Regions from separate parts of the Lysinibacillus sp. FSL M8-0337 genome, predicted to be linked through region 2. Evidence: riboswitches for the same ligand, from Rfam matches in the RefSeq annotation. Region 2 holds a riboswitch; each other region holds the start of a gene.
What was found. Region 2 has a riboswitch for cobalamin ahead of MKY08_RS19745 (iron chelate uptake ABC transporter family permease subunit). Riboswitches for the same ligand answer to the same signal wherever they lie in the genome.
Positions count from the first base shown of each region.

Region 1 (4,247 bases), 1.5 Mb from region 2:
TTTTGGGTACGCCCAACTAAAACGCACATCATCCCAGTTTAAAATATTAGAAGAGCGCCCGTTCACAATGGCTGTCGAACGGTTTGGCGCCTCCTTATCCATCATTTTTCGTTTCGTAATTGTTGTCATTTTCTATTCCTCCTAGCTCGCACAAGACTCACATTCTAGCAATTCAACGGATGTTGAACGCACATAATAAGTCGTTTTCACGCCACTTGCCCAAGCATTAAGATGTAAAGCAAGTAAGTCTTTTGCCTGAATCGTATTTTGCACATATAAATTAAGCGATATGCCTTGGTCAATATGACGGGCACGTGCTGCATTTTGTTTAATCGTCCAGTTTTGATCAATAAAGTAAGCAGACTTATAATACCAAGTCGTTACGGGTGATAAGTCCGGTACTGTAACAGGAATTTTGTAATCCTTTTTCTCCTCGGAGTAACTCTTTTGGAAAATCGGATCAATCGTTGCCGTACTGCCTGCCAAAATAGATGTCGATGAATTTGGTGCTACTGCCATTACATACCCATTGCGCATTCCATAATTCGCGACATCCGCACGCAATGCTTGCCACTTGTCACTGTTGTAGCTACGCTTGTCAAAATAAGCACCTGTTTGCCAGTCAGAGCCCTCAAATAATGGGTAAGCTCCTTTTTCTCGCGCAAGTGCACTCGATGCACGAATCGTTAAGTATGCAATATGCTCGTATAATTTATCAGCATAGTCAACTGCCTCATCCGACTCCCATTGAATTTCCTTCAAGGCAAGTAAATGATGCCAACCAAATGTCCCTAGCCCAATTCCACGATAACGAGCATTAGTACGCTCCGCTTGTTTCACAGGAATAGTATTTAAGGCAATGACATTATCTAACATGCGCACTTGAATCGGTATTAAACGCTCTAACACACCAGCCGGAACAGCCTTCCCTAAATTGACAGAAGATAAATTACATACAACAAAATCTCCAGGCTTACGACGTGTCACAATCACATCATCTTCTAACGTAATGGATTCGAATTGCGTTGGCGACATGTTTTGGAAAATTTCAGTACATAAATTTGAACTATAAATCATCCCTTCGTGCTTATTTGGATTCATGCGATTTACTTCATCGCGGTAAAACATAAATGGTACACCTGTTTCCAACTGTGAACGCATAATACGCTTCATAATATCGATTGCGGGCACCACTTCTCGACTTAATAGTGGATTGGCAATGCACGACGCATATTTATCTCGGAAAGAGCCTTGTCCTTTTTGCTCATCATAACAATCTTCGAGTGAGAAGCCCATTACCTCACGTACTTCATGTGGGTCAAATAAATGCCACTCTCCACGCGCTTCGACTGCTTCCATAAAAATATCTGGTAAACATAAACCAGTGAAAATATCATGTGCGCGTAATCGTTCGTCTCCATTATTTAAACGTAAATCTAAAAACGTAAAGACATCTTTATGCCAAACATCTAAATAAACAGCGATTGCGCCTTGGCGTTGACCAAGCTGATCCACTGACACCGCTGTATTATTGAGCTGTTTGATCCAAGGCAGTACTCCACTAGATGCGCCTTTAAACCCTTTAATAGAGGAGCCGCGACTACGGATTTTTCCCATGTAAACGCCTATACCGCCCCCGTATTTCGATAATGTTGCAACATCTGTGTTCGTATCATAAATACTTTGTAAACTATCATCTACCGTATCAATAAAGCAGCTTGAAAGCTGGCCATGTGTTTTTCCGGCATTTGACAATGTCGGTGTTGCAACCGTCATATATAAATTACTCATCGCCCAATACGATTCTCGTACTTTTTCTAAGCGGTTTTCCGTTTCATCTTGCATCAATGTCATTGCAATGACCATCCAACGCTCTTGCGGTAATTCTACAGGTGTTTTTGTATAATCACGCACAACATAGCGGTCCATTAACGTTTTTAAACCGATATACGTAAACAGTTCATCACGACTCTGTTCAAGATAAGACGCAAGCTCGACTAGCTCTAGTTCACTATACTTCGTCGTTAAACAGTCATGATAAAGCCCTGCCTCGGTATAGCGAGCAAGTTGCTCTGGAAATACCTTATAGACATCTTCCACCCCAACGCCACGACGGGTAGCAAATTGATCATACAATTTTTCTAAGTAAATTTGGGCAGCAACAAATGTCCAATATGGCTCTTCCTCATCAATAAGACTAAGTGTTTGTAAAATCATCGCATCCGCCCAAGCTTCAAATGTAGCATTGTCATTTTTTCGTAGCCATCTATCCGATAATCTTACAAAGCTTTCAAGCTCCTCCTCTGTGTAACTTTTCTTTAACTTAGCCATCTGTTGTTCGATTTGAATTGTCATATTCCCATTCTCTCCCTTTCTATCAGCGCACACAAAAAAGCGATTACACACCATGTTTCGGTTGCGTAATCGCTGTAAAATCGGAAATGGAAATGAAGGACATGTACACATCGAAGTGGACAAATCTCTCGCCTCCACTTCTCAATCCCCGAAGATGTGTTGCTGTCTTGAACAACTCGGCAGGTCTCCTGGCTCATGCTTCCTTCAAATAATTGCCTTCCCGTTCTTTCACAGTGGCATCCTAATTATTTGTCAGCACTTACAGTTGCGGGGACAGCTTCGGCTTTAGATATCTCTATTTCCGAATTCCCTTTTAAACCATACTGGTACCGCTTGTCCAATATACTATATATAGTGTTTTAACTCCTAAACAAATCTAACATATTGTGTTTAACGTTTCAATAGGCGTTTTGCCCCTTGTATTCTCGTAAACGCTACTTTTGCTCGAAGCAAGCCCTATTCCAATGCAGTTTTACGCAGTTTCTCAAAATTTCTAGTAAAAATTTTTTGTGCCAGTTGCTCTTTTTCTGGATTGATTCCTAGTAAAATTACCGCACATGGCCCTGCTGTTTTTCCTACATCCAACGAACTTTTAATTTGTTGCTGCCCAAAAAGTCTTGAAAATTCTGCTTGTAAGCCTTGAGAACCTACCGGCCAAACTTGTTGCACAATTTCCTCGCGCCAAGCTTGGTAAATGGGTTGTAGTTGGGCCACATCTTCAGGCTGCGCAAGCACTTCATTGCCAACGAGTGGCAGTCCATACGTATACCAAATCAGGTTGTCACGAACAAATGGCGACCTTGTTTGTATTTCACCTAACATGGTTACAGATAATCCCGATTGCACTGTCGGCATATTGGATTCTGAACTGCCATTTACAGGTGGACATGGTAGACCTGCTTCTTCAAAAACTTGCGCAAGTCCTACGACATAACGAGACCACGCCTCATCACCTGAAAAGTTGGCAAGAATAATATGACTGGGTAGAGCATCGCCTGCAAGCTGTTCTAGAAAAGTGACGCGCCCAGTTAAATAGGCCGTTAATGTATCCGGAGCCGATACGACATCTTGAGGTTTTTCTCCGATGGCAGCAGCATTATCTGTTGTAACAATCAGATTCCCTATTTTTACTGCATTTCTCAATTTGCTCGCCCTGCCTTACGAACAAACACTTTCGAGAGTATTGGCATCACGACAGCGACAATCAATAAATTGATGACAGTTGCCATGAAAATACTCGCTAATGAGCCCCAGAAAAACGCTGGACTAATGATGAAATAAAATGGGAGTGGTGCGATCACACCGTTCAATATAAGCGCAACCGGCCATTTCCAAAAATGCATACCTTTTTTGTGCATCACACCGAATAGCCATACAACAATAAACATTTCGGCCGCAATAATAAGATGCAATGGTCCAAGCTGAAAACCAGATGTCAGTGCTGTAATCAAATGACCGATTAACCCTGCTACTCCTGCCAATACAGGCGATAAAAATGCAACGCTTAAAAATGCTGGCGCTGAGTCGAGTGCCGCCGATGATACAAAAGACGGAATTTTAATAACTGCCCCAACTGCACAAATCGCCGCAACCATGGCTGTTAATGTCAAACTCATTAATTTTTGTCGATTCATTCCATTTCCTCTTTTCTACAAGTATTCTCCTCGTTTATTTAATACGTTCTGCAATGCCATACCAAATACGATTTACTTGTTTTGCTTCTGCAAATAACGCCTGATACAAGCGACCACACGTGTCACGCAATAGTCTTGCTTGCTTTTCCATCGGTACAACACCACGTCCCATATCGGTTACAATCATATACACTACACAGTTTTTTTCAAGGCTTTTAAGTGTTGTCAAAATGTGATGGATAATGGCTTCATCTTCCT
Region 1 covers NZ_CP151996.1:2,576,718-2,580,964, forward strand. The annotation lists gene MKY08_RS12260 (ribonucleotide-diphosphate reductase subunit beta) at 1-129, opposite strand, end outside; gene MKY08_RS12265 (ribonucleoside-diphosphate reductase subunit alpha) at 142-2,355, opposite strand; cobalamin riboswitch at 2,516-2,704, opposite strand; gene MKY08_RS12270 (hypothetical protein) at 2,812-3,498, opposite strand; gene MKY08_RS12275 (ECF transporter S component) at 3,495-3,989, opposite strand; gene MKY08_RS12280 (bifunctional adenosylcobinamide kinase/adenosylcobinamide-phosphate guanylyltransferase) at 4,024-4,247, opposite strand, start outside.
Region 1: linked by a shared signal. The riboswitch ahead of MKY08_RS12265 (ribonucleoside-diphosphate reductase subunit alpha) and the one ahead of MKY08_RS19745 (iron chelate uptake ABC transporter family permease subunit) in region 2 are both predicted to bind cobalamin.

Region 2 (4,247 bases):
TTGAATTTGTTAAATAATGCGCTGACTTATTGTTCCTCAGGCGATTCGACTTTCTTACAAGTGGAAAGAAACAATCATTGCGTATCAATCATTATAAAAGATACCGGAAAAGGAATTCCACAGAAGGATTTACCTTATATTTTTGAACGTTTTTATAGGGTAGATAAATCTCGTACGCGTGCCAATGGCGGTTTAGGATTAGGACTTGCCATTGTAAAGGAGCTCGTTCAAGCACATGGAGGGGAAATTACCGTTGTTAGTGAGGAAAACAAAGGGACTACTTTTAAATTATTGTTTAAGGAGTAGGAACAAATGAAAACATTATTATTAATTGACGATGAACCAAGGATGTTAGAGTTACTGACCCTGTATCTTGAACCTTCTTTTCATTGCATTGCTAGGTCGTCTGTGAGAGATGCTTTAGAATATTTAGAAGAACATCATATCGATTTAGTGCTGTTAGACATAATGATGCCTGATATGGATGGCTGGCAAGTATGCCAGGAAATAAGGAAGTTTTGGGACGTGCCGGTGATTATGCTTACGGCAAAAGGGGAACAGGCTGATATTATAAAAGGGTTAAATCTTGGAGCTGACGACTATATTTTAAAGCCTTTCGATGAGGAAGAATTGTTAGCGCGTATACAGGCTGTTTTAAGAAGAACAAAGGCTGAAGAAATCGTTATTAATTTCGAAGGGCTACGCTTAAATAAAGAATCCTTTGAGTTATCTTTTCACCAAGAGATGATTTCTTTAACGCCAAAAGAATTTTCGATGTTAGCCTTATTTCTTGATTATCAAAATAAAGTTTTCTCAAGAGAACATTTAATCAACACTGTATGGGGATATAATGTAGCAATTGAAGACCGAACGATTGATTCACATGTCCGCAATTTACGGGATAAGCTTCGAAAAAGTGGCTTTCCAGTGGATGATTATTTACAGACAGTGTGGGGAATCGGCTATAAATGGCATAAAAGCGGTGACAAAAAGGTTTTAGAATGAGGCTGGGACATAACTAAAAAAATTTAAGGAACAGAGGAAAGGTGTTCATAAATTTTTGCTATATGGAGAACTTATCTTTTCTTGCTTTTGCAATAAATAAAAAATTAGAAGTGTTCACTAGTTGTTGGTAGCGGAAGCGGTGACTCCTGCTCAGAACAGCACACAATGTAAGACGTAACAGACCGCGCGTTAGCGAGGGTTGCGGCTTACGGTGTGCCCGCGGAAAGCACCGCCGTAGCGGACAACAACGGCGTAGCAAAAAAGGTGTTAGATTGACTGCCATCAATCTAACACCTTTTCTCTTTTGTCCCAACCTCATTATTTTGTCGCTAGCTCGCTATCAGTCACCCATTTATGATTTTTCATTTCTTCACCAGTAGTTGTTAAAGCAAAATCGACCATATAGACAGTAGTTTGTACGGCATCATCAATGCGTACAGTCGCATTTTCCATGCCTGTCATATGGGTAGCATCAGTTTTTACTTCTGTTCCTGGTGATAAAGGTGCTTCACCTGGGTCGATTAATTCCTCATGAATCACCCATTTATGATTTTCAATTGTCTTACCACCAGTAGTAGGCTCAAATGAAATAATATATGCTGTCGTATCGTAAGCGCCGACAATTGTCGCTTCGGCTCCTGTCATTCCTGACATATGGCCATCTGTAAGAATAGCCTTACTGCCGACAGGGAATTTTGGATTTTCGGCTGTTTTTAAAGTGGCTGGAACTTCACCAGAGCTTGAATGATTCATCATGGAATGATCCATTTCATCCCCATGATCCATCTCTTCGCCGTGGTCTGTTTTGTCGCTATGAGCAGATTCTGATTTCGCTGTATTATCAGCACAAGCTGAAAGTATTAGTAAAGCAATTGCTGCCACTATCATTAGGAGCCGATTTTTATTTACCACCATATGAATTTCCTCCTTCGATTTGATGTGTCTTTAATGTAACAAGTAAATGTGCAGAAATAATGGATTTAGTTTGAAAAGAGGAAAGTTAGATTCCTAAATGAAGGAAATAATAGACTACGATAATGATGTATGATAGAATCGTCATAATTTTAAAATTTCAGATACTAATGGTGTGACGCTTGTAAATACGAGCATCACTTAAAAGGGAAGTCGGTGTAAATCCGACGCTGTCCCGCAACTGTAACGAGGAGTTCTATGATATTGTAGCCACTGTTTTTAAATGGGAAGGCAATCGTAGATACGATGAATCGAAGCCAGGAGACCTGCCAGTTAGTTCATACCTGTAATGCCCACGAGGATGCAAGCAATTACGGACAATTGATGGATATTTCTCCTAATTTGTTTAGCTAAGGGTATTTCTATGCATGTATGCGTAGAATGCCCTTTTTTATTGCTTCGTCTTTATCATGATTGATAAGGAGTTCATAACCAAATGAATAAAAAATTTATGTTATTTTCTTTGACCCTTTTTCTAGCGCTTATTGCGTCTATGACAGTGGCCATTATGATTGGGTCTGTGTCAGTTACGCCGTTACATGTATGGAAGGTAATTCTTTCAAAAATGCCATTTTTTTCTAGTTCTGTAGAGGCGGATTGGAGTCGCTCGCAAGAGATTATTATATGGCAAATCCGTGTTCCTCGCGTTATCCTAGCGGCTGTTGTTGGTGCAGGCTTAGCGGTTGCTGGTGCTGCTGTTCAAGCACTAGTCCGTAATTCGATAGCCGATCCGTATATTTTAGGTATTTCTTCGGGAGCAACAGTGGGCGCAACGGCTGTCATTATTTTAGGGGCGTTTTCATTTTTAGGCATCTACGCCCTTTCAGTCTCAGCTTTTTTAGGTTCTTTTATGGCAATTGTCTTGGTATTTTTGTTGTCGCGTGTAGGAGGCCGTATTTCGATTTTTCGCCTTTTACTAGCGGGGATGGCGGTGTCCTTTATCTTATCCGCTACTTCGAATTTTATGTTAATGATGTCTAAGGAAGAAGGCGGTATGAAGGCCGTTATGTATTGGATGTTAGGCAGTCTCGCAGGAGCAAAATGGAGTAATTTATTAATTCCAGTCATTGTCTTTTTTAGCGTATTTGGGTTGTTGTGGCTATACTATCGAAATCTGAATTTATTACTACTTGGGGAAGAAGCGGCCGTCACGTTAGGGGTGAATCTTCAACAGTTTCGCATACAGCTAATAGTACTCGTATCTTTACTGACAGGTGTGCTCGTTGCAGTAAGTGGTTCCATCGGGTTTGTTGGTTTAATTATTCCGCATATCGTACGCTTGCTAGTTGGCTCTAATTATAAACATGTTATCCCCATAAGTGCATTGTTAGGGGGGATTTTTCTAGTTTGGGCTGATGCGTTAGCGCGTGTATTGATAGCCCCAGAAGAAATGCCGATTGGTATTATTACTGCTTTTTGTGGAGGACCATTTTTAATTTGGCTATTACGTCGAAACAATTATTCATTTGGTGAAGGAGATTAAAGGTTATGACATTAGAAGCAAAGGATGTATCATTCTCCATTCATGATCAATGCATATTAGAGAAAGTAAGTATACAAATAAAAGATAAGCAGTTTGTTGGGTTAATTGGTCCTAATGGAAGTGGAAAGTCTACATTGCTAAAAAATATGTATCGTTTATTAAAGCCAGAAAACGGTACAGTGCTATTAAATGAGCAAGATATTTTTAAGCAATCGAGTAAAGTCATTGCAAAGAAATTAGCAGTTGTCAGTCAAGAAACGCCTGTGTTGTTCGACTTTTTAGTAAAAGATTTAGTGAGTATGGGAAGAACGCCGCATAAAAAGCTTTTTGAGCTGGACAATAAGGATGACTTTAATATTGTAAAAGAAGCCTTGTCTCAAACAGGTATTGCCCATTTAGAAACACGTAGTTTTAGTTCCCTTTCTGGAGGGGAAAAAAAGAGAGTAATGGTTGCGCGTGCACTTGCACAGCAAGCACAGATACTTATTTTAGATGAGCCGACAAATCATTTAGATATCCAGCATCAATTACAACTAATGGATTTAATTCAAACACTGCATTTGACGGTTGTCGCCGCCTTACATGATTTAAATATGGCAGCAATGTACTGCGACTACATTTATGTTTTACAACAAGGACGTATCGTTCAATATGGTACGCCAGAAGAAGTGTTAACGCCTAAGCTACTGCGTGATGTTTTTGGAGTATGCGCTGATATTCGAACACACCCACTAACAGGCAAACCCTATTTAACCTATTTAAGTGCCAGTCACTCAAACAATTTTTG
Region 2 covers NZ_CP151996.1:4,059,839-4,064,085, reverse strand. The annotation lists gene MKY08_RS19760 (HAMP domain-containing sensor histidine kinase) at 1-306, shown strand, start outside; gene MKY08_RS19755 (response regulator transcription factor) at 313-1,005, shown strand; gene MKY08_RS19750 (YdhK family protein) at 1,324-1,920, opposite strand; cobalamin riboswitch at 2,072-2,266, shown strand; gene MKY08_RS19745 (iron chelate uptake ABC transporter family permease subunit) at 2,414-3,460, shown strand; gene MKY08_RS19740 (ABC transporter ATP-binding protein) at 3,466-4,247, shown strand, end outside.

Region 3 (4,247 bases), 1.7 Mb from region 2:
CAACATTGCATAGGATAGGACATTATGTTGCGCAAGTATTCGCAATGCAGCGTGGTAAAGAAACCGAGAGCCCTTTATTAAATAAGTTGAGCTTTGGTAGCTTTAATAAGCAGTTTCCAAATCCTAAAACGGGATATGACTGGCTATGTTCGGTAGAGCAGGAAGTGCAAAAATATATGGACGACCCATATTGTGGCTTTATCCCAAGCAATCAATTTTTTGCTGACTTAACAGCTGGCTTTATGGTATTGAATCGAAAAAAAGAGATTGAAAAAATACAGAAAAACTTGCCGATTCTATTGATCAGTGGTAGCAAAGACCCTGTTGGTGATAGTGGTCTAGGTGTTTATTCCGTAGCTGAACAATTTGCAGCAGCAGGATTACAAGATGTTACAGTCTATTTATTTGAAGATAAACGACATGAAATTTTAAATGAAGACAATCAACAGGCGGTTCATCAAGTTTTATTACGGTGGTTAGAAAAGTATGATAGAAAATAAAATACAGCAAGCAGAGGTCGTAGCTATTGTCGGACCAACAGCTTCAGGTAAAACAGCACTAAGCATTGAACTAGCCAAAAAGTACAATGGTGAAATTATTAATGGCGATTCCATGCAAATTTATAAAGGGTTAGATATTGGTACAGCGAAAATTACTGAAGAAGAGATGGAAGGTGTGCCACATCACTTATTAAGCTTCAAAGAGCCAACGGAATCCTTTTCAGTAGCGGAGTATCAAGCGTTAGTACGGTCTAAAATTAGTGAAATACAGGCACGTGGTAAGCTACCAATTATTGTTGGAGGATCTGGCCTATATGTACAAGCAGTCCTTTATGATTTTCAATTTACAGAGGAGCAGGTTGATGATGTAGCGCGTAAAGCTTATTATGAGGAGCTAGAAAAGTTAGGTCCAGAAGCTATGCATGCAAAGTTAGCAGCACTTGATCCAAAAACAGCTGAAACGATTCATCCAAACAATACAAGACGTGTAATTCGAGCGTTAGAAATGATTGAATTAAGTGGTGTTTCAAAGGCGTCAGAGGAACACAATCGAGGAGAAATCCCATTGTATCGCCACTTAATTATAGGGCTTGGTCAAAATATGTCCCGCGAAGAACTTTATAATCGCATCAATCTACGAGTAGATGTCATGATGGACAAAGGGCTACTGCAAGAAGTGCAGGGACTATGGCAGCAAAATATTCGTGGTGTACAGTCCATTCAAGCGATTGGCTATAAGGAATTGTATGATTACTTAGATGGTCGATGTACATTGGAAGAAGCAATCGAAAATTTAAAGCAAAATTCTCGACGCTATGCGAAAAGACAGTTGACTTATTTTCGCAATAAAATGGATATTCACTTTATTTGAAAAGACTAAAAACTTTAATAATTTCTAAAAATTACTAATTGATAAATTGGTATAACATGCTACTATAGGAATGAAGAGGTAGAAAGAGAGTAGGGGAGGCGCATTCTATGAAATCAATCAATTTGCAAGATACGTTTTTGAACCATCTACGTAAAAACAGTGTTTTTGTAACTGTGTTTCTGTTAAACGGGTTCCAGTTAAAAGGAACTGTGAAATCCTATGATAACTTTACAGTATTATTAGTAGATGCTGAAAGTAAACAGCATCTCATTTACAAACACGCAATTTCTACATTCGTTCCAGCAAAGCAAGTCGAATTTTTAGAGGTAGAAGAATAAATAAAGTAAATAGAAACAGTTAGTGTTACATCACTAGCTGTTTTTTTTCGTTCACGCTATAATGTAATAGGAAATTGATATATTGGAGGATTTTATAGATGAAATCGATGGATACAACACAATTATTAGAACGATTAGATGCAAACGAAGACCTTTACATTATTGATGTGCGAGAAGACGATGAAGTAGCACAAGGTGTTATCCCTGGTGCGCAACATATTGCACTTGGGACAATCCCTGAGCGTTTGGGTGAATTAGATACGACTAAACCATATATTATCGTTTGTAAAGCAGGTGGACGTTCCGCAAATGCTTGTGCATACTTAGAAGCACAAGGCTTTGACGTAACAAACCTTGAAGGTGGCATGCTTGCTTATGATGGAGAATTAGAATTTAAATAAGAAGGTATATCGAGGTATGTAACAGGTTCGCTTGTTAAGTACCTCGTTTTTTATTGGACTAAAGTGCTAGTACAAAAATTTTTTCAATATTGACACTAAAAACACTTTGTCGTAAATTTAAAGTAATTACATAAAAGCATTAGGTGCCCACTTTGGGAGAATAGGGAATAAAGTGAAAATCTTTAGCGGTCCCACCACTGTAAAACGGAGTTTTATAGAGAATACCACTAGCATAGCTGGGAAGGTTCTATAAGATGTTGAAATTGAGCCAGGAGACCTGCCTAATTGCTTCGGATGATATAGATGATGGAAAAGTCTGTAGTTTATTTGTTATGAAATAAACTACAGGTTTTTCCATTTTTTTATTTCAATCTTTATGTAATAGGCTATTTAAAAAGGAGAAATGAACATGCAATTATTACAACAAACACTTCAACAAATTCAACATGCCAATAACGAAATGATGGAAAAAGCAAGAGAATATATAGATTCTCTTAGCAAGCCACCGAGTAGCTTAGGAAAACTTGAATCACTGGCTGTACAATTGGCTGGTATTACAGGAGAGCTCTATCCTAAAATTGATAACAAAGCAATTATTGTCTGTGCAGGCGATCACGGTGTGTGTGATGAAGACGTAACATCCAATCCGCAAGATGTAACATTTCTTCAAACATTAAATTTTCCAAAAGGGATAACAGGTGTTTGTGCTATTGCAAACATAACGAATGCCAAAATTGTGACAGTGGACGTAGGGGTAAAACAGGATATTCCGCTCGATGCGGGTGTTATAATGAAAAAAATAAAATACGGGACGGATAACATGGCAAAAGGTCCAGCCATGACAAGGGAAGAAGCCATTCAATCAATTGAAGTAGGAATTGAAGTAGCTACGGCCGAAATAGCACAAGGAGTTAATGTACTTGGTACAGGTGAAATGGGGATTGGTAATACTACACCAAGCGCGGCTATCTTATCTGTACTTCATGCGTGTCACCCACAAGAAGTGACAGGGTTCGGTGCAGGAGTTGGATCAGGAGGAATTGCGCATAAAGTTGAAGTCATTCAAAACGCCATTGCCTTAAACAAACCGAATCGTCATGATGCGATTGATGTACTTGCAAAAGTGGGTGGGTTAGAGATAGGTGCGATGGCTGGTGTAATTCTGGCGGCTGCTGCCAATCGTAAGCCCGTTGTAATTGATGGCTTTATTTCGACAGTCGCTGCTCTTATCGCTTATGAATTAGAACCGAAAGTCCAAGATTATATTATTCCTTCCCATGCCTCTGAAGAACCGGGGGCAAAAATTGCTGCTAAACTGCTAGGCGTGGAGCCAATGCTTCATATGAACATGCGATTGGGAGAAGGTTCTGGTGCAGCATTAACCTTTCCAATTCTAGATGCAGCTTGCTCTATGGTGAGCAACATGGCGACATTAGCTGAGTCTGTCGGGCTGGTAGAGAAGTAATCATTTGTTAAGTGCCGATAGGGAAAAATCTTAGCTAAACATTTAGAGCGTAATCGTCTATAGCAAAAAAGGAAGCTGGGATATTTAAGGAACAGAGGAAAGATGTTAGTAAATTTTTGCTATTATGGGGACTTGTCCGTTATTGCGAAAAAATAGAAGTATTCACTAGTTGTTGGTAGCGAAGGCGGTGACTCCTGCTCTGAACGCACACACTGTAAGATGCGGGCATTCTGCGCGTTAGCGAGGGTTGCGGCTTACGTGTGTACCCGCAGAAAGCACCGCCGAAGCGGACAACAACGGCGCAGCAAAAAAGTGTTAGATTGATGGCACTCAATCTAACACTTTTTCTCTTTTGTCCCAGCCGCTTTCTGTTTTTTTAAAGTCTCTTAAGCTCGATTCAATTTTCGCAAAGGTAAGCGCCATTTCTTCATATATGAAAGAACTCGTAAAATTGTAATTACCCCGAATAACACGTATAAAAAGATATCCCCTTCTAGTAATTCCAATCCAATAAGTAGACCAGCAAGTGCTGCCCAGACACCGTAGATTTCATCACGTAGCACGAGTGGCTTACGTCCTGCCAATAAATCACGCACTATCCCACCACCTGAACCAGTTAAGACTGCGGCTACAATAACCGCACTAATGGGCATATTGAGTTTCACTGCATAT
Region 3 covers NZ_CP151996.1:1,161,612-1,165,858, forward strand. The annotation lists gene MKY08_RS05280 (alpha/beta fold hydrolase) at 1-500, shown strand, start outside; gene miaA (tRNA (adenosine(37)-N6)-dimethylallyltransferase MiaA) at 487-1,371, shown strand; gene hfq (RNA chaperone Hfq) at 1,479-1,709, shown strand; gene MKY08_RS05295 (rhodanese-like domain-containing protein) at 1,808-2,110, shown strand; cobalamin riboswitch at 2,235-2,410, shown strand; gene cobT (nicotinate-nucleotide--dimethylbenzimidazole phosphoribosyltransferase) at 2,520-3,575, shown strand; gene MKY08_RS05305 (trimeric intracellular cation channel family protein) at 3,962-4,247, opposite strand, start outside.
Region 3: linked by a shared signal. The riboswitch ahead of cobT (nicotinate-nucleotide--dimethylbenzimidazole phosphoribosyltransferase) and the one ahead of MKY08_RS19745 (iron chelate uptake ABC transporter family permease subunit) in region 2 are both predicted to bind cobalamin.